3 regions of the Marinomonas sp. 63XJN7_9_ISO-PGPR-S23-217 genome follow, and region 1 is predicted to be linked to each of the others. Evidence: predicted binding sites of a transcription regulator. Region 1 holds the regulator's gene; each other region holds the start of a gene.
What was found. Region 1 encodes sigma-54, which starts transcription at its own class of promoters, with help from an activator protein. Its sites were predicted from a motif close to TGGCACNNNNNTTGCTNT; they were not measured.

Region 1 (7,975 bases):
TGCTCTAATTGCAGGCTTAGTCTTGCTGGTTATTAGTTCTGATAAATTCATTGAACATGCGGCGCTCGTTGCCGAAAAACTAGAAGTGAGCCCCATTGTTATTGGAGTAATATTGGTTGGGTTAGGCACCTCTGCGCCCGAAATGGTTGTGTCGGCGATTGCGTCATTTGATAATGCGCCTGGCATTGCCATTGGTAACGTATTAGGTTCCAACATTGCCAATATCGCATTGGTTTTCGGCGCTACCCTGTTGTTTTCCGCTGTACCAGTTACTAAAGATTTGATGCGCAAGGAGGTCCCCCTTGTTTTAACCATCACCTTGGTGACAGGCTGGCTACTTCATGATGGCACATTAAGCTTTTCAGACGGTATCGTATTGGTTTTCATGTTTATTATCATGATGATCATCATGCTCAAAGGCAGCAAAAACCTAGAAGAACAACTTTCCAGCGAGTTACCTGAGGATGATGGCAGCCCTGTCAGTAAATCCCTATGCATTTCATTTGTCAGCCTAGCGGTTCTGATTGGCAGCTCGAAATTACTTGTTTGGGGAGCCATTGGCATTGCTTCTGCTCTCGGTGTCAGCGACATGGTAATTGGCTTGACCATTGTGGCCGTGGGCACCAGTCTGCCAGAGCTAGCCGCCTCCATCAGCAGTGTGCGTAAGGGCCACCATGACATTGCCATTGGTAACATCTTAGGCTCAAATATGTTCAACTTGGCGACAGTGTTACCACTACCTGCGTTAATCGCACCTGGCGTAATTGATCAAACCACTTCGGGACGGGATTTCTATTGGGTTCTAGGATTAACCGTTGCCCTATCCTTGCTCATCTACGGATTTGCCAAAACCAAAAACCAAAGCATCCCACGCTGGATAGCCATTCCCTTACTCGTTTCGTACGCTGTCTATATTTTCTTCGTTAGCACTGGGGATTCTGTCTAATGATCAAAGCAAGCCACAAAAAACTACTACTAGGGGCTGGCAGCATTGTTATCATTACTCTTTTTTTCTGGGCGGGTTCATCCGATAATAAAAACTTGCTTCAGACTGATAATCTGAGCAGCACCCCCGATTATTTCATTACAAAAATACACGCTACAGAATTTGATCAAAATGGCAAACTGATAGAAACCTTGACCGCTGATAAAGGTCTACATTACAACAAGGGCGCAAAGACACTTCTCGAAAACCCAAAGGTAAAAAGAGTAGAAAAAACGGGGAACTGGGAAGCACAAGGAAAAAAAGGGATAATTGAAGATGGCAGTAGTGATATCCTACTAACAGATGATGCATCTGCCATAAAACATTACGTAGACTCACCAGACATCACACTAACAGCGGACAATATTCGCTATTTAGATAAACAACAGTCACTTACGAGTACAGGAAATGCAAAAATCCACTCAACACAAGGCGAAACAACTGCCGATGTCATTGTCACTTATATCAACACAGAAGAAGTTAAAATGACAGGATCTGTAAGAGGACAGTATGAAGCAACACATTAAGGTCTGTACTTTATTAACCAGCTTATTCATAAGCCAATGGGTAGTAGCGCTACCAGACGACACAAGCAAACCACTAAATATACAGTCCAATCAAGCCCACTTTGATCAAAAAACAGGCGAAGCCGTTTACACGGGCGACGTATTTGTAAAACAAGGTACGATTGAAATTCAAGCTCAGTATCTGAAAGTCATCACCAATCCTAAAACACGTAAATTTACCGAGCTAATCGCAACGGGCCATCCTGCCAAATTTAGCCAGCAAATCGATTGGCAAGGTAATATGATGATTAGCCGTGGCAATAAAGTTGTCTATAAGACGGCTCAGTCCAAAGTAGAAATTTTTGGAGACGGCTACCTGAATAGAATGGACGATAAAATCACTGCTGACCATATTGTGTACTACATTAACAATGGCACCTTCAGCGCCGAAAAAGAAGGATCAGGCCGAGTCTCTATGACTCTACAACCACAAACCGAAAAACAACAAGAATCCTCACAGAAAAAAGAGAACTAAATGGCTGTTTTAGAAGCAAAAAACCTCGCAAAAAGTTATAAAAAACGCCAAGTGGTTAAAGATGTGTCACTTTCTGTCGAGTCAGGTCAAGCGGTTGGCTTGCTTGGTCCTAATGGCGCGGGCAAAACAACCTGTTTCTATATGATCGTTGGCATGGTCACCAACGATGCTGGCGGCATCTTTATCGATGGTCAAGACATCACCAAGAATGCCATGCACACCCGAGCTCAAAAAGGCATAGGCTACCTCCCCCAAGAAGCCTCTATTTTTAGAAAAATGTCGGTAGAAGACAATATTTATGCCATTCTTGAAACACGAAAAGAACTTAATAAAGCTCAAAGAAAAGAACGACTAGAAAGTTTATTAAAAGAATTTCATGTCACTCACATTCGCTCTAACTTGGGTATGGCATTGTCTGGTGGTGAACGGCGCCGAGTTGAAATCGCGCGGGCACTGGCGATGAACCCCAAGTTCATATTACTTGACGAACCATTCGCTGGTGTGGATCCTATTTCAGTGGGTGATATAAAGCTCATTATCAGGCACTTACAAGAAAGTGGTATTGGGGTGTTAATTACCGACCACAACGTCAGGGAAACCCTCGACATTTGTGATAAAGCCTACATTGTTGGTAATGGTCATATCATCGCATCAGGGGATGCTGACACGGTTATCAACAACGAACAAGTGAAAAAAGTCTATTTAGGTAACGACTTCCGCTTATAACCTCTTATTTTTGCAACTCAAAGGGAGTAACATGCATAACTTGTTCCATATTTCTTACTTTCAACTTAACGATAAAAGAGTTGCTCTATGAAGCAGTCTTTGCAATTAAAGCTCGGTCAACAACTGACCATGACACCACAGCTGCAGCAAGCCATTCGTCTACTGCAACTTTCAACACTGGATCTAAAACAGGAGATCCATGAATTTTTGGAGTCTAATCCACTACTGGAAATTGACGATGAGGAATATACCTCAAGTGATACCTCATCCGCATTGAGAGAACGCGACAGTGATAACACACACTCTGCCGAGAAAAAGGCTGAGTCAAATAATAGCGAAGAAGCAAAAGTCGAATCAGAATGGACTGACAGCATTCCAGAAGAGTTATCCATTGATAGTGACTGGGATGATACCTATCAAAATTCAGCGTCTGTCAGCCACTCAAATAACTATGAAAATGATGGGGATTTTGAAAGTCGTAGCGCGCCAGAAGAAAGCATTCAAGACCATTTAATTTGGCAACTTAATCTCACGCACATGTCTGATCGGGATATTGAAATTGCTTACGCCATCATTGAATGCGTTCAGTCCGACGGATACTTGAGTATTACCCCAAATGACATTTGGGAATCATTGAGCACTGAACTTGAAGACCTTGAGCTTGATGAAGTCATTGCTGTTCAACACCGTTTACAACGCTTTGATCCGGTCGGCGTATGTTCTATTGATCTGCGTGATTGCCTGTTAGTTCAATTAGAACTTTTCCGCGATCATCCTTTGTACAAAAGTACTTATAATTTAGTAGACAATTATTTACCTCTGCTGGGTAATCGCGATTTTGCACAGTTAAGCCGGAAAACAAAATTGAAAGAAGAATCACTCAAAGAAGTGATTGAACTAATACAACAACTCAATCCACGACCAGGATCCATTATTGATGCAGACGATACGGATTATGTTATCCCCGATGTGTCTGTTAGAAAGCGTAATAACGTCTGGCAAGTTGAACTGAACAATGACGCTCTTCCACCGGTTAAGATAAATGAAACCTATTCGGCCATGGCATCAACGGCTTCCACATCAGAAGACGTCACGTATATCAAAAACTCCTTACAAGAAGCTAAATGGTTCATGAAAAGCTTGCAAAGCCGTAATGAAACCTTACTAAAAGTCACCAGCTGCATCGTAAATCGACAAATCGATTTCTTTGAGCTTGGTGAAGAAGCGATGAAACCCATGGTACTTCATGATGTCGCAGAAGAAGTAGGCATGCATGAGTCCACTATTTCCCGAGTAACCACACAAAAATACATGCATACCCCAAAAGGCATTTTTGAGCTGAAGTACTTTTTTTCCAGCCATGTCAATACCGCTTCTGGAGGGGAATGTTCTTCGACCGCTATTCGAGCTATGATTAAGAAGCTCGTTAACGAAGAGCCTGCCAAAAAACCGCTTAGCGACAACAAACTAGCCAGCATTTTAGCGGAACAGGGTATTCAGGTTGCTAGACGAACGGTGGCAAAATATCGCGAGGCGATGAATATTCCGCCTTCTAATGAACGTAAACGACTCTTCTAATACGGATACATTTCTTTATGCCTTTGAAATCTATATTGAAAGCTGAACTCGTTATCGCCAAACAGGATATTATTAGCAAGAAACGCGTACTAGAAAGCATTGCTGATGTTGCGTCAAATCGATTACATTGCGACAACGAAGCAATTTATGATGCATTATTAGGACGCGAAAAACTTGGTAGTACTGGCATAGGCAATGGTATTGCCATCCCCCATTGCCGTTTGGAAAGCGCTAACCATACAGCTCTGGTTGTGATGTCATTGCAATCCGCCATTAACTTTGACTCCGTGGATAAGCAAAACGTGGATTTAATTTTTGCTTTAATCGTGCCTCCTAGCGAATGCGATAACCACTTATCAACCCTGTCAGAAATTGCTGAGTTGGCGCAGTCTACCGAAAAACTCGATAAATTAAGAGCGGCCGAGACCAACCAAGCCCTTCTTGATGAATTAGAATCACTATTGAATTAGATTTAATATAATAAGGAAAAAGGTATGTTGGAAGAGTCGGTCACCATCATCAACAAACTTGGCCTACATGCACGAGCCGCAGGAAAACTGGTCGAAACCACTTCTCGATTTTCTTGTGATGTTACCATCGAGAAAGACGGGCGCAACGTTGATGGTAAAAGCATTATGGCAATGATGATGCTAGCTGCTGGTAAAGGCACCAACATCACCATAAAAACAAATGGAGAAGATGAAGAGGATGCCATCAAAGCGATTATTGCATTAATCAATAATCGCTTTGGAGAAGACGAATAAGGACAACAATGCCAGATAAAAATACACTCGCCCACCTACAAACGGTCACAGAGTCTTTAGAGTCTGGCGCCACACTACAGACGCGCTATTTGCTAAATGGCGCCTTACCCGCACAAGAGGTTGCTAGCCTTCTAGAATCCTCACCTCCTAAAGAACGTAAGCAACTTTGGGAACTCATTGAAGACAAAAACCAAGGCGAAGTTCTTCAGTATCTTAACGAAGACATACGCTTACAGTTTTTGGAAAACATGAGCACCCATCGAGTGGTCGCGGTATCTGAACACTTTGAAAGCGATGATTTAGCCGATTTACTGCAACATCTCCCAGACAAAGTGGTAAGCGAAGTACTCTTATCCATGTCCCCTCAGGATAGACTAAGAGTTGAAGCCTTATTAAGCTACTCGGAAGACTCCGCCGGTGGCTTAATGAACACGGACACTATTACCATTCGACCTAATGTCACCTTAGATAGAGTATTTCGTTACCTTAGACAATATAAACAAATTCCTGACATGACAGACAGCTTATTAGTTGTCAGTCGTTCAAATCGACTATTAGGGATCCTCCCCTTAGCAAAACTCCTTGTCTGTGATCCAAAAACCACCGTACGTGACATTATGGAAACTGACCACACCACCATCCACTCAAACACATCCGTAAGCGAAGTCGCTCAAGTGTTTGAAAAAATGGATTTGGTTTCCGCCCCCGTTATTGATCGCAGTACAGGAAAGCTACTTGGACGCATTACCATTGATGACGTAGTCGATGTCATTCGAGATGAGGCCGAACACTCCATGCTCAGTATGGCCGGTTTGGACGATGACGAAGACACCTTCTCGCCAATCATGAAAACCACACGCCGCCGTGCCGTTTGGCTAGGCATCAACTTAATCACCGCCTTTATTGCTTCTTATGTCATTGGTCTTTTTCAAAACACGCTCAACCAAGTGGTCGCACTGGCCGTTTTAATGCCCATTGTCGCCAGCATGGGAGGCATTGCTGGCTCTCAAGTTCTCACTTTGGTCATACGTGGGATCGCTTTGGATCAGATTGGCTCAGCCAATATGCGATGGCTATTAAATAGAGAACTGATTGTCGGCCTACTCAACGGACTCCTTTGGTCAGCCATTATTGCCATACTGACAGCAGTTTGGTTTGACAACATCAAGATTGCCTATATCATTGCGGGGGCGACAATCATCAACCTTTTGATTGCTGCACTGACTGGAACTCTTTTACCAATTTTCTTAAAAAAACTTGGTATCGACCCCGCCTTAGCGGCCAGTGTTATTTTGACTACCGTGACCGATGTGGTCGGCTTTTTAGCCTTCCTTGGTCTCGCCACCATTTTTTTAGTATAGGTTCCCATGACTGACTTTGATCAATTTAATGAAGACGACATCCCGAAGAGTAAAACGCAGATCAAACGCGAAATGGAAGCCCTGCAAGAAGTCGGTAAAAAGCTGTTAGCGCTAAGTAAAAATCAGCAAAAAAAAGTCGTGATGTCAGACACACTTAGGGACGCCCTAGCCGAAGCCGATCGCATCAAACAACGAGAAGCGATGAGAAGACACCTTCAATACATAGGCAAGGTAATGCGTACCGAAGACCATGAAGCGATCGCCAAGCAAGTCGCTATGTTTGACACAACCTCAGCGGCCTATAATAAATTATTCCACCAGTTGGAAGCAAAGCGTGACGAATTAATTGGTGAGCATAGCAAAGAAGCTCTCTCACAATACCTAGAAGATCATCCAGGATTAGAAGACATCCAGCTCTTAAGACAGCTTATTCGCCAATCCCAAAAGGAAGTCTCAGAGGATGGCAACACCACCAATCGCAAAAAGCTATTCCGTTACCTTCGAGAGGTTGAGGAAAAGAAACTTGGGCTGAAAGACTAGTTTCTCTCCGAGCGCCTTTTATTAACTTGACTGATGAGTCAACCCCTTCACACAAAACAAAGGCCCAAGAGCCATCTCTTGAGCCTTTTCAACCGTTATCACCCATAAAATTAATATACTAACCTAGCTAATGAAGCGTCGGTGTTCCAAACAAGGCATTTTAGTACGACATGAATTTAGGCTGCTTTTATCTATCTCACCTACAAAATACCCAGGCTCTTCTTCCAACTGATGCAACATCTCGCCATTTGGAGAATATAAAACACTGTGCCCATAGGTTTGACGCGTTTGCGTATGCCAACCACATTGATTCACGCCCATCACAAAACACTGATTTTCTATAGCTCTGGCCGCCAGCAGAGTATTCCAATGTGCTTTACCTGTCACATAGGTGAAAGCGGCAGGAACGAGTATAAGTTCCGCTCCTTCTTTGGATAGATGCCTAAAAAGCTCAGGAAAGCGGACGTCATAACAGATGGTCAGTCCCACTTTAAAGCCATCAACTTCAAACATTTTGACTTCCAAGTCTCCAGGCTCGATATAATCGGACTCACGGTAAGAACCAGCTTTATCGTCCACAGACACATCAAACAGATGAATCTTGTCATAACGCTGTATCAACTCACCATTAGGATCGAAAACCATACAAGACTGACGCACCCGCTGATTAGCGACAAGCTCTCCCCCCTCATTCACAAGACTAGGGTGAGAGCCAACCACTAAATAGACCTCATTGAAGCGGGCCCACTCAGCGACTTCCCTCAACAGTACCCCTTGATCATCAGATTCAGCAAGATCACGCATAGCTTTGCCATTGAACAAAAAAACATTCTCAGGCAATACGATAACTCGCGCGCCATCATCAGCAGCTTTGACTACCCATTTTTTAACTTCTTGCAAATTTTCTTTAAAATCTGCACCACTGGTCAACTGAATCGCAGCAATACGAAGGGTGTCTGTCATCTATTCGATCCTTTTTT
Region 2 (7,975 bases), 2.3 Mb from region 1:
CCAATGCTTCTTCTTCAATCATTGCTGGCATAATGCCAGGTAAGCGGGACGCCAACATGGTTTTACCTGTCCCTGGAGGCCCAATAAACAGTAAATTGTGGCGTCCTGCTGCGGCCACTTCCAAGGCTCGGCGAGCTTGATATTGGCCTTTTACATCCTTCATATCTTTATGATCTAACGCCGGAGGCTCTGGCGGCGCAGGCATACAATCAGGTAAACGGGCATGTTTTAGTAAGTGAGCCGTCACTTGCGTAAGATGAGTGGCATGAACGGCATCCCCTTCCACTAAGGCCGCCTCCTGTTGGTTTTCTGAGGGCAACACCAATTGTCGGTTCGCTTGATGACATGCAATAGCAGAAGGTAACAATCCTGAGACGCCTCTTAACTCACCAGACAGCGCCAATTCACCAATAAATTCGTAATCACGATAATTAACTTCCTCCAATTGACCAGACGCCGCTAACACGCTAATCGCGATGGCAAGATCATATCGCCCCCCTTCTTTGGGCAAATCAGCCGGTGCAAGATTAATGGTGACGCGCCGTGTTGGCCATTCAAAATGACTGTTAATGATGGCGCTACGCACACGATCTTTCGCTTCACGAACAGCGGCTTCTGGTAAGCCAACAATGTTTAGAGAAGGCAACCCATTGGAAATATGGGTTTCTACGGTAACAAGAGGGGAGGCAACACCAACACGGGCGCGGCCATATATTGTGGCTAAACTCACGATCACTCCTTGATCTCATTATTCTTTATGTAAATTCAGCCTCTTTTTTGCCACGATAACCATCCGAATTTCGCGCTCCTGCGTATCGAATAGAACACGAGACAATAATGAAGGCATGCAAGCATCTATGAATCAAATTAATCCCAAAAAACTACTCTTATCAAAGTGGACATCCACATCGCCTCAGAAGAAAGAAAAGCATTTTCTTGTCACAGAGCTTATCAGGGACGACCAAGAGATCATCACGCAATGCGTGATCGAGGCCGTCCTCACTCATACACAGTACACAATTCCATGGCAGGATCTCAAGTCACCTGACCATTGGAAACAAGGCTGGCAATAACCTCATCGACAGATTACACGTCTTTTGTGTCTGTCTTGTCCGTATCAGTTTTGTTTGTATCGGCCTTGTCTGTGGACTCCTCTTGAGCGGCCTCCGCTTTAGGGGCAGCCTTTTTCGCGGGTGCTCTTTTCGTAGGTGTTCTTTTTGCTGGCTCTTTTTTAGCTGGCGCCTCTGCGGCCTTTTCCAACTCATCAATACGCGACTCTAATGCGACTAAGCGCTCTCGATATTTCGCCAGCATGGCAGACTGTAACTCAAAGTCTTCGCGAGTCACCAAGTCCATCTTTTTCAATGTATTACGTGCCACTTGATCTAACTGAGCGCGAATCTCTTCTTTTGGCAATTTCCCTAAGGTCTCAGCCGCTTGCTCAAGACCACTACTAAGCTGTTTAATAAATTGATCAATCATCTCGCCATCTCCCCTTTTGTTTGCTGTGTATAAAGTATAAGTAAGTAACATCAAGACGAACTAACAATAACATGACTTAATGGCATTCTCTAAGAAGAAGCGACCAAGAAAACCACACCTGACTCATCACAATCACCTCGTCATAACGACCTCTTTTCCTACCGACTAGTATAAAGATCATAAGACAGACTGTCTCAAAGAAATCCTTTTCTGGCATAGGAAGTTTACAAAGCCCACACTCTACTGAGTCACTATGCCTAGTTTTTGTGCAGCCCAGATCCCTCTTTTAAGTCATAAACGAGCTATAACCGCGAAAATCGCTTTCATCATGCTCAAAGCGTTATCGATATTTGCCATAAAAAGCAATGAGATAGTTAAATCCTTCTAAAATCGCTATTAAGTCAACCAAATCATCGCACCACTAAAAAGCACAAACAGAGCCCAATCCCCACTAAATTCGCACTAAAAAGGGGCGAGAAATGTCTGTTTTCGTGCTTATTTTATTTACAATCTCGACAAATCCTTGACTATTGCGGCGACTGCCATTTATGGCACGCATATTGAATAGTAGGACTTACCTGCAACACGACACTAAGCCAGACTTTTTAAAGGAGATATGTGGATATGAAGCTTATCACTGCCATCATCAAGCCATTCAAACTCGATGATGTTCGAGAAGCCCTTTCTGAAATCGGAGTACAAGGCATTACCGTGACAGAAGTAAAAGGGTTCGGACGTCAAAAAGGCCACACCGAACTTTATCGTGGCGCGGAGTACGTTGTGGACTTTCTACCAAAAGTGAAAATCGAGCTTGCCATAGCTGACGATATGAAGGACCAAGTAGTAGAAGCCATTTCAAATGCAGCCAATACCGGCAAAATCGGCGACGGTAAAATCTTTATCGTTAACCTTGAGCAGGCCGTACGTATTCGTACAGGCGAGACTGGCGAAGACGCAGTCTGATCCACGATCGACTCTTATAAGCCTTTAAGGGGGGCGAAACATGCAAAACAATATTTTCGAATTACAATATGCCATGGATACCTTTTACTTCCTTGTAATGGGTGCTTTGGTTATGTGGATGGCAGCGGGTTTTGCCATGCTAGAAGCGGGACTTGTGCGTTCTAAAAACACCACAGAAATCCTTACCAAAAACGTCGCCTTGTACGCCATTGCTTGTATCATGTATATGATCTGTGGTTATGCCATTATGTATGGTGGCACTTGGTTCTTATCTGGCATTCAGTTAGATGGAGCCAGCAGCGCCGATACTCTGGTCAGCACCGTGCTTGCAGAATCAGCTAAAGCCGGCTTTGATGGTAGCTCGGTCTATGCCGATGCCTCTGACTTTTTCTTCCAAGTTGTGTTTGTTGCTACGGCCATGTCTATTGTGTCTGGTGCCGTTGCAGAGCGTATGAAGCTTTGGTCTTTCCTCGTCTTTGCCGTTGTGATGACAGGCTTTATCTACCCAATGGAAGGCAACTGGACATGGGGTGGCGGCTCTGTATTTGGTATGTATAGCCTTGGCGATCTGGGTTTCTCTGACTTTGCAGGTTCTGGTATCGTCCACTTAGCGGGTGCGTCTGCAGCATTGGCTGGTGTACTTGTGCTGGGCTCTCGTAAAGGAAAATACGGCCCAAATGGCGAAGTTCGCGCCATTCCTGGTGCAAACCTACCACTAGCGACGCTGGGTACCTTCATCCTTTGGATGGGCTGGTTCGGTTTCAACGGTGGCTCTGTTCTGAAGCTAGGTGATATTACCAGCGCCAACTCCGTCGCAGTGGTATTCTTAAATACCAATGCCGCCGCTGCTGGTGGTGCTGTAGCAGCGTTACTGCTCGCTCGTATTCTGTTCGGAAAAGCGGATCTAACGATGTTGCTGAACGGTGCATTAGCTGGCTTGGTGGCCATTACGGCTGAACCTTCTACGCCTTCGGCTATTGGTGCTACGTTCATCGGTGTTGTCGGCGGTCTTTTAGTGGTTATTGCCATCCTGACACTAGACAAACTGAAAATAGACGATCCAGTGGGTGCCATCTCTGTTCACGGTGTGGTGGGCCTATGGGGTCTATTAGCTGTGCCACTAACAAACACTGGCACAACCTTCTTCGGCCAAATCGCCGGTGCGGTGACAATTTTTGTTTGGGTGTTTGTCACTAGCTTGATTGTTTGGCTGATCATCAAAGCCGTCATGGGCGTTCGAGTCTCTGAAGAAGAAGAGTACGAAGGTGTTGATTTGTCGGAATGCGGTATGGAAGCTTACCCTGAATTTGCCAAAAACTAACACGTTCAGTTAGCTCTCTTTATTTACTGATTTGCTACTGATCATACAAGACCTCGCCTCGGCGGGGTTTTCTTTTTTAGGGAATAAAAGCAGAATTAAGGCTTTATAAAGTGACATTCACCCACATAACAGTAAGACTTGTCCAAAAGACACCATAGAGGCCATTATGCTTGAAGATATGCATTTAAAAATCCGTAATATAGAACACGCGGATTACGAACAAGTAAAAGAACTTATGGACCAAGTCTATAACGACATCGGTGGGGCTTGGTCTGAGCACACCATTAGTAAACTCATTAACGACTTTCCTGAGGGACAAATTTGTCTTGAAGACCATGGGGATATCGTTGGTATCGCGCTCTCGGTTCAAGTGAGCTATCAGCGTTTTAGTAACCCCCATACCTATGAAGATCTTATCGGTAAAAAAGAAACCATTCTCAATGACCGTAACGGCGATGCCATGTACGGTTTGGATGTATTAATTCACCCTGAGTACCGAGGTTTCCGACTAGGACGTCGCCTATACGAGGCACGTAAAGAACTGTGCCGCCAACATAATTTGCGTGCGATCCTCGCGGGTGGTCGTATTCCGACCTATCACGAACATTCCGATGAGATGACCCCAGCAGAATATTTGGAAGCCGTCAGTGATCGTAAAATTTACGACCCGATTTTATCCTTCCAACTTTCTAATGATTTTCAGGTAACGCGTTTATTAAAAAGTTACCTGCCTGAAGATGAAAAGTCGCAAGGCTACGCAACCCTTCTTGAATGGAAAAACATCTTCTACGAGCCTGAAACAACCGTACTGAAGTCCCGTAAAACACAAGTTCGTATCGGTGCAGTACAGTGGCAAATGCGGGAAGTAGCGAATGTTGAAGAGCTACTCAGACAAGTGGAATATTTCATTGATGCCTTGTCGAGCTATAAAAGTGATTTCGCCCTTTTCCCCGAGTTTTTCAATGCGCCATTAATGGGGTTAAGCCCTGATCAAACTAATCAGACCGAGGCGGTACGCTTTCTTGCAAGCTTTACCGAGCTGTTTGTCACGGAAATGTCGCAAATGGCGGTCAGCTATAACATCAATATCATCACTGGCTCCATGCCCGTGATTGAAGAGGATGATTTATACAATGTGAGCTACCTGTGCCGTCGTGATGGTACCATTGAAGAACAAGGTAAAATCCATATTACGCCACACGAACGCCGCGATTGGGTCATCCAAGGAGACAACGAACTGCGTGTGTTCGACACTGATGCAGGGCGTGTTGGTATTTTGATTTGTTATGATGTGGAATTCCCCGAGCTGGGCCGTTTACTGGCCGAGCAGGACATGGATATTTTGTTTGTGCCCTTTTGGACGGATACCAAAAACGGTTATCTACGTGTGCGTAATTGTGCTCAAGCCCGTGCTATTGAAAACGAATGCTATGTGGTGATTTGTGGTAGCTGTGGTAACTTGCCTCAAGTCGAAAACCTCGACGTGCAATATTCCCAGGCAGCCGTCTTTTCCCCATCCGACTTCTCCTATCCACACGATGCCGTCATGGCGGAAACCACCCCGAATACCGAAATGCTGATGTTCTCTGATTTGGACTTAGACAAACTCAAACAAACGCGCAGTGAGGGGTCAGTAAACAACCTGAAAGACCGACGTTTAGATCTATATTCCATTCAATGGAAAGGGAATAAGGATTTAGATTTGGGTTAGAATCGGCTATTACCCAAAGTAAACTAAACATGTTATCCCCCGATCATGGCCATTTAAGGCCATGATCTTTTTTACGACAGAAGACTCATTATGGCCAAAGCAAAAACAGCCTTTGTATGTAACGAATGTGGCGCAGACTACGCAAAATGGCAAGGGCAATGCCAAGCCTGTGGCGCGTGGAATTCTTTGTCAGAAATAAAACTCACCTCTGGCAAGACATCTGCCCGCGTTTCTGCCAGTCAAGACCCACGCTATCAAGGGTACGCCGGATCCACCACGGGTATTCAAGATTTATCCGAGGTCGATTTAGGGGAAGTACCTCGTTTTAGTTCAGGGGCAAGCGAGTTTGATCGGGTACTCGGTGGTGGGCTCGTTCCTGGTGGCGTGGTACTGATTGGCGGTCATCCGGGTGCCGGGAAAAGTACCCTGCTATTACAAACCATGTGCTGGCTAGCGCAACAACAAAGTGCCCTTTATGTCACGGGGGAAGAATCCTTACAGCAAGTAGCCATGCGTGCTCAACGGCTAGGCTTGCCAACCAAAAATCTAAAAATGCTTTCTGAAACCAATGTAGAAAGCATCCTAACCATCGCCCAACAAGTTAAACCGAAAGTCATGGTCATTGACTCCATTCAGGTCATGCATTTGGATGGCGTGGAATCCGCTCCAGGCAGCGTCTCACAGGTACGCGAAAGTGCCGCTGTACTCACTAGGTTCGCCAAACAAACCCAAACCGCAGTCTTGCTTGTTGGACACGTTACCAAAGATGGCTCACTGGCCGGCCCAAAAGTGCTTGAGCACATGGTAGATTGCTCGGTGTTATTAGAAGGATCGGAAGACTCGCGCTTTCGCACCTTACGCGGCATGAAAAACCGCTTTGGCGCGATTAATGAGCTGGGGGTATTTGCCATGCTGGAAAACGGCTTACGAGAAGTCAAAAACCCAAGCTCTATTTTCTTAAATCGCAGTAATTATCCCGCTGCGGGCAGTCTGGTGATGGTCGTTTGGGAAGGCACTCGTCCATTACTCGTCGAGCTGCAAGCCTTGGTGGATGACTCCGCACTGGGTAATCCACGGCGCGTCACTGTAGGGTTTGATCACAATCGTCTGGCGATGCTACTGGCGGTCCTCCACAAACACGGGGGATTATTGACGGCTGATCAAGACGTCTATTTAAACGTCGTCGGTGGCGTTAAGGTATTAGAAACCAGCGCCGACTTAGCGGCCATTGCAGCCGTGGTATCAAGCTTTCGAGACCAGATATTACCCCATGATTTGGTCGTCCTTGGTGAAGTAGGCTTGTCCGGTGAGATTCGTCCCGTCCCGTCAGGGCAAGAACGCATCAGTGAAGCCGCCAAACATGGCTTTACCAAGGCCGTTGTTCCCCGAGCCAACTGTCCTAAGAAGCCCATTGAAGGAATGAAGGTAATTGGTGTGGATCGGCTATCGGAAGCACTTGATGCGATTTTTGATCGCTAAGGGTAGATTAGACAGAAAACTGAGTTAATAAAAGGACTCTTGCGTTAACTCAAATAATTCGGCCTCGGCTGGGGTTTCATTCTCCTGATCCCCAATAACCTCTTCATCCATGCCATAGGGTAAGGCTTTTTCAGAATGCTGATTAAGTCGCTCTTCTCGGGCTCGAAGTAAACGCTGACGACGCTGTTTACAGCGTTCCAAAATAATAAATCGTGCCTCATTCGATAAGGAAAACCATTCAAAGCGTTCTTCACGGCTACGCAAACAGCCTTTACAAAACCCTTTAGCACTGTTCACACAGATACCACGGCAGGGGCTTTCAATGGCAAAAAGCTCAATCTGTTCCATCTCCCCTCCGTCTATGTTTATCAAAAATCAACCTCTACCTTAAGAAAGCATAGCTTATTCGGTAATCAGTTTGTAATCGTACATTTCTTCTGGAGAGAGGAAATACACTCGGTCCGCTGGTGCCGCCTTTAGAGAAAACCAATAAAAACGTTCGGGCACCCCCATGGACAAATAAAAATTGATGTAGGTCGCATTGATAGAATCACTCACATCGTTATTTTTAGGCAATTTACCTGATTCATCAATCCACATATGCACCCCCACAGCAGCCCCCGCCCCAATGGTTCGCTTTACTCCACCTAAAAACAAATCCACACCGCCGGAGAGCACATAGCCGGTTCGAGCAATATGAGTATTCAACCCAAGGGAGCGAATCAGACGAGCGCTTTCGATAACTGCCTCTTCGTCATCCGTACCGGGCACATCGACCAGCACCAAATCCGTCACATTGGGGTGCTTGCGTATCATATTTTTTAATTGACTGGTGAGGTCTCTGCCAAGAATACCGGATAGATAGGCTTTGTTACCGCTCACATAAATTCGTAAAGGATCTTTAGCGGCAACATCATCAGCATGGGGAGGCTCCGAGGCACAACTGGTCAATAAAAACACCGCACACAGCATGATGGTTCTCGCCAGTACCACGAAAGGGGTCTGATTATTCTTATCCA
Region 3 (7,975 bases), 390 kb from region 1:
TGGTGTTCATGCGGTAGGAGGCATTATTGGCGCACTACTAACTGGCGTATTCTCAGCGGCCATATTCGGCGGTGCTGGCCTGAATGATAATGCACACGGCAGTATTCTTAGCCAAGTGATTATTCAGGCAAAAGGGGTAGGCTTTACCATTATTTACGATGCGATTATGACCTTTATCATCATTAAAGCAATTGATATGGTTATGGGCATCCGAGTAACTGAAGAAGAAGAAACCGAAGGCCTTGATACATCTCTACATGGCGAGCAGCTATACGAATAATCACTGCCAGCACAAATATCTAAAGGGCGCTTACAAGAGCGCCCTCAGACTGCTGATAAAGTCCTCGCCATTCGGCGGGGATTTTTTATAATAACGGCATGCTTAAAGAACGCCCTCAAACCCAGTCTACTTTAGAGTTTGTTTCCATCGACGAGCTCGTCCCCAGTGATCACTTGCTTCGCAAGATTGATCGAATTATTGATTTTTCCTTTCTACATGATCTTGTGAAGGATTTTTATTGCGCGGATAACGGTCGTCCCGCTCTCGATCCTACTCTCATGTTTAAGTTGCTATTTATTGGCTACCTTTTTGGTATTCGTAGTGAACGTCAGTTGATTAGAGAGGTTCAAGTTAATGTCGCTTATCGTTGGTTCTTAGGTTTAGGCCTGACTGACAAAATTCCCGATGCTTCCACTTTGAGTGCAAACCGCACACGTCGTTTTAAGGAATCCGATATCTATCAAAAGATCTTTGATGAGATCGTACTCCAGGCTATAAAACACAAGTTAGTTGGCGGAAACACCTTTTATACGGACTCCACACACCTTAAAGCCAATGCGAACAAAAAGCATTTTGAAAAAGTAGTGGTTGAACAGTCCCGACAGGCGTATATGGATGAGCTCGATAAGGCCGTTGAGGAGGATCGACTCGTTCATGGAAAAAAGCCTTTACCACCTGAAAAAAACAAGGTGGAGAGTCGTGAAATCAAGCAGAGTACGACGGATCCAGAGAGTGGCTATATGGTACGAGATACTAAGCCCAAAGGGTTCTTCTACTTAGATCACCGAACGGTTGATGCACGTTGCAACATTATTACTGACGTACACGTCACCGCAGGCAATGTCCACGATGCTGTCCCTTATTTAGAGCGATTGGACCGAATCAAAGAACGCTTTAAGCTTTTCATCACATCGGTCGGAGTCGATGCGGGGTACTTTACCTCGGCAGTTTGTCATGGGTTAGAAGAACGACATATCTATGCCGTGATGGGCTATCGTCGTCCTAATCACAAGAAAGGCTTCTTCTATAAACGCGAATACAAGTACGACAGGGAACAAGATGTCTACTTCTGTCCGCAAGGTGAAAAACTCATTTACAAAACCACTTCTCGAGAAGGTTACCGTCACTACGACTCAGATAGCCTGATCTGCGCGAACTGCCCAGAAAAGCACCGCTGCACCACAAACAAAAAATCGGTCAAAACCATTACGCGTCATGTTTGGGAAGATAGCAAAGAACGCATCAATGCCCATCGGCTAACCCCATTAGGCAAAGTCATTTATGCCAGACGAAAGGAAACCGTGGAACGAAGTTTTGCCGACGCAAAAGAGCTGCATGGCTATCGATATGCACGATTTCGAGGAACAGATAAAGTAGCTTCTCAATGTCTATTAACGGCAGCCGCCCAAAATATGAAAAAGATAGCCTTAATGCTTAGCTAGAGGCTTTTATTTGTTCAAAAAAATGACGAAATCGATAGTCAGAGCCTTAATAAAAGGCCTCAAAGAGCTCTAAGTAACTAATGAGATATCTTGAGTCACTTAGGAAGGAATGTGAGCAAAAGACTCAGAAAAATAAAACCCCAGCAAAAAACTGGGGTTTATCAGTAACCTGAGGGCGCTTACAAGAGCGCCCTTTTTCTTTTTGTTCAGTAATTTATAAAGTGCGAATTTAACCTAAAGGGCCGCCTAAAATAGTATCCTTAAGACCAGCTATAATGTTTTCACCTGTCTCTTGTCTTAATTCATCATACCAAGCTTGCGTTACCAACATGTCTTTTCCATGGGTCACATCACAACGCTTACGGGCCTTTAACACTAGATCTTTGGCTCTCTCATGACGTAAGCTTTGATACTGTAATAACGCTTCTTTTACCTCCTTTGTTTTAGCAAAACATTGCCCCAGTACGACGGCATCTTCCATTGCAGAACAGCCACCTTGCCCAATGTCCGGCGTAGTGGAATGCGCAGAATCTCCCAACAACGCAACACGACCTTTAACAAAACTACTAAAAGGTTCAATATCGTGGATTTCAATACGATTTGTCGTTTCAGGATCAATTCTCTCGATCAAAAGTTGTACCGGATCGGCCCACCCTTCGAAGTAGTTTTTTAGATTCTCTTTTACTGTCGCACGGTCTTCTGGTAAGCCAAGAGGTAATGGGACATCAAAGAAAAAGTAAAACTGCCCTCCTGCAATCGGCATCACTGATACACGCTTCCCATCACCAACAAAGGTCGTCCATTGCTCTAATGGCGCTATTTCTTCATCCGCTTTCACCAAGCCATTCCAATTAACGTACCCTGCGTAACGTCGCTGAATTTGATAACCAAGGACATGGGACCGAGCAACAGAATGTGCACCATCGGCGGCAATCATAAAATCCCCATGAGCAATACTGCCATCAGTAAAATGAGCGACCACGCCGGTATCGGTTTGTTCAACACGCTCCAGTCGTTTGGCAAATTGCACCTGATCTCTTCCCCAATGATCAATCATCTGTACTTGCAGCCCAGCACGAGCAACAGGACAAGGTCGTTCTCCCACCGCCTCAATCAAGGGCATGAGACTAAACTGGGTCATGACCTCTCCAGACTTGCCATCTTGGTACGCCATCGCTCGCATAGGCCCACCAAGATCATCCATAATGTGCCCCATCCCTAAATGATTCATACATTTCACCCCGTTAGACCAGACTGAAATGGCCGCTCCAACAGGCTTAATCTCTTTTACTGCTTCAAAAACATCACAATCAACACCTTGCTGCTTTAAGGCGGCTGCGGCTGACATACCACCGATGCCCGCGCCAATAATCAATGCTTTCATGCTTTCTATCCTCTTATGATCGATATCCTCACAAAGCACAATGCGTTCCAACCACTTACTGATTCAGCGCACCTGAATGAAAAAGATATTTATTTTTAATAATTAGAATTCCGAAACATTTGTTTCCATAGTCTGACGATAACGCAAATCTAAGGAAGATATAAGTGCCTTACATCAAGCAAACTTAGACTAATATTATTTATCTATAAATAAAAACTATCGAATTGATTTTCCCCATAAACCCACTTGCTAGTTTAGTCAAGTCATGGCAATTTAAACTTCAAAGCGTTAACAGCACTAGAGGACAAAAATAACAATGACAGTCCATGAAAAGAAAAATCGAAGTCTTTATCGAGACCAGTTAATCAAAGAGAAAGTAGGTCTGGAACGGTTGCGGACGTTGCTCGACAATACGGGCATTAGGCTACTTCGCATTCCACAAGTCTACTTTGCAGATAAAGACACCATTAGCATGCAAGCGATTAAGCAAACCCATGCCAGCGAACAACAAATGGCTCAACTAGGCAGAGGCCTTGCCATGCTTCATTCTCATCCACTAAAACGTTACGGCCTCGATCACGACAATTATATTGGACTTAACCCACAATATAATAATTGGTCGGATAATTGGGGGGCTTTTTATGTTTCTTATCGTCTCGAAGCTCAAATTCAAATGGTCAAAAACGCCAGTGTGGCTGAGCAATTTCAAAACCAACTAGATAAGCAAAAAGCACATTTGATTGATTTTTTAAATCGACATTGCCATCAGCCAACGATGCTCCATGGTGATTTGTGGTCTGGCAATGTTCTGTTTGATGAACAAGATGTGTGGCTAATAGACCCCGCTATTTACCAAGGTGATAACGAGGTCGACATTGCCATGACGGAACTATTTGGTGGCTTTAGCGAGGCGTTTTATCGCTCATATCACGCAATACTTCCCCGTTCTGAACACTACGCAATCAAACGTGATATCTACAACCTTTACCACTATTTAAACCACTATAATCTATTTGGTGCTAGCTATTTAAGCGACTGTGAGCGTTGTTTTCAATCAATTGACAGGCTGAATCTATAGTGGACTCGGCCTGTTTCAACGTATTTAAATCGCACCTCCTGTATATCAGGAGGCGAAAGTCTCTTATCATTCCTCAACTAATCGCTGGCTTTTACCATCTGGGTGTTTTTTACCACCTGTATGCTTTTTACCATCTGGATGTTTTTTCAAAATCGTGTACATGTAAGCAACGACAATCAAGTTAATACCCAATACCGCCCCAGTCACGAGATTCGGATCTTTTATGATTTCATAAAACTCAAAAGGCAAATACACCGCACCACTCAAAAAGGCAAACCATTCAGTCCAACGCATTTCGTGCCACAAACCATAAGCCTCTACAAAACGCACTAAGGCATAAAATACAGCAATCACAGTCACCAGCGTAAAACTGGAGTGAGTTAAACCATCAACCGCATGCAACAACATCTGCGCATAATGGCCATCAGCATTCCAGTGCAAATGGGTTAATAACTTTAACACCTCAACATGTAAATTAACGCCTTCCAAGATATGGATACCAATTGCGAGCAACAAGGCTGCCGCCCCTTTTAATGCCTCAAGAAAAGCAATGGTCTTAAGACCTGAAAATTTCATATACGACTCTTACTATCAAAAAGAATGCTCAAAGGCAGAAAAATATAGGCGCTCATTCTATAAAGAGACGCTTACCGTCAAAAAGAAAAAACCACAATTTTACATAAAACACAATCAATCATGACACTTTAATAACAAACCTCTCTTAGAAAGCGGGGTCAAAAAAGCCCAAACTCATTGAAATGAGTTTGGGCTCTAATCTAACCACGAATGACGTGAAAGAAATATTATTAATCAGTCTTTTACGCGCTTCATTGAAGAGAAACCATAAAAAGACACAACGAGGAAGCAAATACCCGGCACAATATAAGACATGGCAGCACCATAAGAATCAATCACCCCGCCTTGAACTACCGGCATAATCGCCCCACCAAGGATCGCCATAACAAGGCCAGCAGAGCCAAATTTAGCATCTTTACCTAGGCCGTTTAATGCCACGCCGTAAATCGTTGGAAACATCAAAGACAAACTGGCAGAAATCATGACAATCGCCCATACACCTGACATACCAGGGTTAATTGCTGCATACACACACAAAGCGGTACCTAATAGTGCCATAACACCCAACAAAAGCGTTGGACGGAAAATACCGATCAACCATGTCATGACAAAGCGAGAAACAAGAAACACGAGCAAGCTGTACTGAAGATAATCACTGGCATGGGTAGCACTGCCCCCCATCGCAGACTGAACGTATTGAATAGTGAAGGTCCAAGTACAGGTCTGACCAGCAACATTAAAGAACTGAGCGATCACCCCCCAGCGATAGTTTGGAAGTTTAATCAAACGACCCAAGGTGGCAATAAAACCATAATGATCTTTATCGGTAAGATCGACTTTTTCAGCCACTTTTTCAGACTTGGGTAGCTTAACCAACGCAATCATAATCCAGATAATAATCAGGAAGAATGCCATACCGACGTAAGGGGTCATCACCGCATCCAACTCAGAATGCTGAATGGCAGCTAGAGCCTGAGGTGCCATGGCGGCACGCTGCTCAGCGGTGGCAGGGTTTAAGTTTGGCAAAATCAAAGTCGATGCTAACAAAACACCAATATTGGTCCCCACTGGGTTAAACGCTTGAGCAAGATTTAGACGTCGAGTGGCCGTCAACTTTGGCCCCATCGCCATCACAAATGGGTTTGCCGACGTCTCGAGAATAGACAAGCCAGCCGCTAAAATAAACAAGGCAGCCAGAAAAGCGCCATATGTCATTGAGACACTAGCAGGGTAAAACGATAACGCGCCAAGCGTCGCTAGACCAAGACCTGTCAATACACCCGTTTTATAAGAAAAACGTACGTTAATAAATGCAGCAGGTAATGCCAGACAAAAATATGCGCCATAATAAGCAAATTGAACCAGTGCCGACTCAAGATTACTCATGGTAAAGATTTGGCTAAATACTTTTACCAGAGGGTCTGTCATGTTTGCAGCCACCCCCCAAGCAGTGAAACAGGTAATCAATAAAATGAAGGCCAGTTTCATATTGGAATACACAAAAGGGGTTTTTGAGGTTTCAGTTTGTAGATTATTCATATTGTAATAAACATCTTCTCGAGGTTCTTATTCGCTAGTTTGTTGCGGTATTCAGCTCATCATTAGAAAGCAAGAGGTGATCAGATCATCCTCTCTAATACAGGTAACATCACTAACACTTAGGCTACTTATTCGTACCTTACTTACCTATGGCCAAGCGTTATTTTGCTGTCCTAGGGTATTTAGAGGCTGGACTATACAAGCCCAGTTATTACACAAGATGAACAGAGCGCCAAAAATGTGCAAATAAAAAGAATCCATATAATTAACAACGACTCGGTCAGCGTGACCTCCATAAAAAAACCCACTAAGACGAAACTTAGTGGGTTTTGATTGGTTAGTTTTTACCCTATTATCACTTTAAAGAGTAAAAGCCGATTAAAATGAGCCCAATTAAGCTAGATCAAAGCGATCCAACTCCATAACTTTTGCCCAAGCTGCAACAAAATCATTGACGAAACGATCTTCAGCATCAGAAGACGCATATACCTCAGCCAATGCTCGCAACTGCGAATTGGAACCGAAGATTAAGTCCGCACGCGTTGCGGTCCACTTAACCGAACCTGACTGGCGATCACGCCCTTCAAATTCCATTTCATCATTGGAAAGCGATTTCCACGTTGTGCCCATGTCCAACAAATTAACGAAGAAGTCATTGGTCAATGTTTCAGCACGGTCTGTGAAAACACCGTGTTGGGATTGGTCTGTATTTGCGTTCAACACTCGCAAACCACCCACCAATACGGTCATTTCTGGTGCGGTCAATGTTAGCAGTTGAGCACGATCGACCAATAACTCTTCTGTTGTAACCGTAAAACGACCTTTTTGGTAATTACGGAATCCATCAGCAATGGGCTCAAGTACATCGAACGACTCAACATCAGTCTGCTCTTGAGTAGCATCCGCGCGGCCTGGAGTAAATGGCACAGATACCGTTTTTCCAGCTTTTTTCGCCGCTTGTTCAACACCAACATTACCAGCAAGCACAATCAAATCCGCCAACGAAATTTGTTTGCTTGTGTTCGCGCTGTTAAAGGCTTGTTGAATGCCTTCTAGCTTGCTCAATACTGTTGCCAATTGAGCAGGTTGGTTAACCGCCCAATCTTTTTGAGGTGCTAAACGAATACGAGCACCATTGGCACCACCACGCATATCAGAACCACGGTAAGTCGAAGCAGATGCCCATGCAGTGGAGACTAGCTGAGCCACACTCAAACCAGAGTCCGCAATCTTAGCTTTAAGATCGGCAACTTCTTTATCACCTACCAACTCATGAGTCACCGCTGGAATCGGATCTTGCCAAATCAACTCTTCTTTTGGCACCAAGTGACCAAGGTAACGACTGGTTGGCCCCATATCACGGTGAGTCAATTTAAACCAAGCACGCGCGAATACATCAGCAAAGTACTCAGGGTCTTTATGGAAACGCTCAGAAATCACTTTGTAAGCAGGATCTTCTTTCAAGGCGATATCAGACGTCGCCATCATTGGTGCATGGCGACGAGCAGGATCATGAGCATCAGGAACAGCATTCGCTAGAGCACCATCTTTTGGTGTCCATTGGTAAGCGCCAGCTGGGCTCTTAGTCAATTCCCAATCGTAACCAAGCAATGTATCGAAATAACCGTTATCCCATTTAATTGGGTCTGGAGTCCAAGCGCCTTCTAGACCACTAG

Region 2: a site for sigma-54 is predicted at 2,032-2,049, ahead of glnK (P-II family nitrogen regulator). Genes of this name have one in related genera too.
Region 3: a site for sigma-54 is predicted at 3,139-3,156, ahead of hpxO (FAD-dependent urate hydroxylase HpxO). Genes of this name have one in related genera too.

What each region holds. Positions count from the first base shown of each region.
Region 1 is NZ_CM149678.1:3,135,914-3,143,888, forward strand. It holds gene AC0VYI_RS14675 (calcium/sodium antiporter) at 1-946, shown strand, start outside; gene lptC (LPS export ABC transporter periplasmic protein LptC) at 946-1,512, shown strand; gene lptA (lipopolysaccharide transport periplasmic protein LptA) at 1,496-2,026, shown strand; gene lptB (LPS export ABC transporter ATP-binding protein) at 2,027-2,752, shown strand; gene AC0VYI_RS14695 (RNA polymerase factor sigma-54) at 2,840-4,330, shown strand; gene AC0VYI_RS14700 (PTS sugar transporter subunit IIA) at 4,348-4,800, shown strand; gene AC0VYI_RS14705 (HPr family phosphocarrier protein) at 4,825-5,094, shown strand; gene mgtE (magnesium transporter) at 5,103-6,455, shown strand; gene yjgA (ribosome biogenesis factor YjgA) at 6,462-6,995, shown strand; gene AC0VYI_RS14720 (carbon-nitrogen hydrolase family protein) at 7,119-7,958, opposite strand; gene AC0VYI_RS14725 (YhdP family protein) at 7,955-7,975, opposite strand, start outside.
Region 2 is NZ_CM149678.1:798,163-806,137, reverse strand. It holds gene AC0VYI_RS03775 (YifB family Mg chelatase-like AAA ATPase) at 1-730, opposite strand, end outside; gene AC0VYI_RS03770 (TIGR02450 family Trp-rich protein) at 846-1,073, shown strand; gene AC0VYI_RS03765 (accessory factor UbiK family protein) at 1,087-1,482, opposite strand; gene glnK (P-II family nitrogen regulator) at 2,107-2,445, shown strand; gene AC0VYI_RS03755 (ammonium transporter) at 2,486-3,766, shown strand; gene AC0VYI_RS03750 (GNAT family N-acetyltransferase) at 3,930-5,477, shown strand; gene radA (DNA repair protein RadA) at 5,568-6,956, shown strand; gene AC0VYI_RS03740 (DUF1289 domain-containing protein) at 6,981-7,304, opposite strand; gene AC0VYI_RS03735 (COG3904 family protein) at 7,359-7,975, opposite strand, start outside.
Region 3 is NZ_CM149678.1:3,526,409-3,534,383, forward strand. It holds gene AC0VYI_RS16530 (ammonium transporter) at 1-280, shown strand, start outside; gene AC0VYI_RS16535 (IS1182 family transposase) at 379-1,722, shown strand; gene hpxO (FAD-dependent urate hydroxylase HpxO) at 1,952-3,106, opposite strand; gene AC0VYI_RS16545 (fructosamine kinase family protein) at 3,423-4,184, shown strand; gene AC0VYI_RS16550 (DUF2127 domain-containing protein) at 4,251-4,760, opposite strand; gene fucP (L-fucose:H+ symporter permease) at 4,995-6,299, opposite strand; gene katG (catalase/peroxidase HPI) at 6,693-7,975, opposite strand, start outside.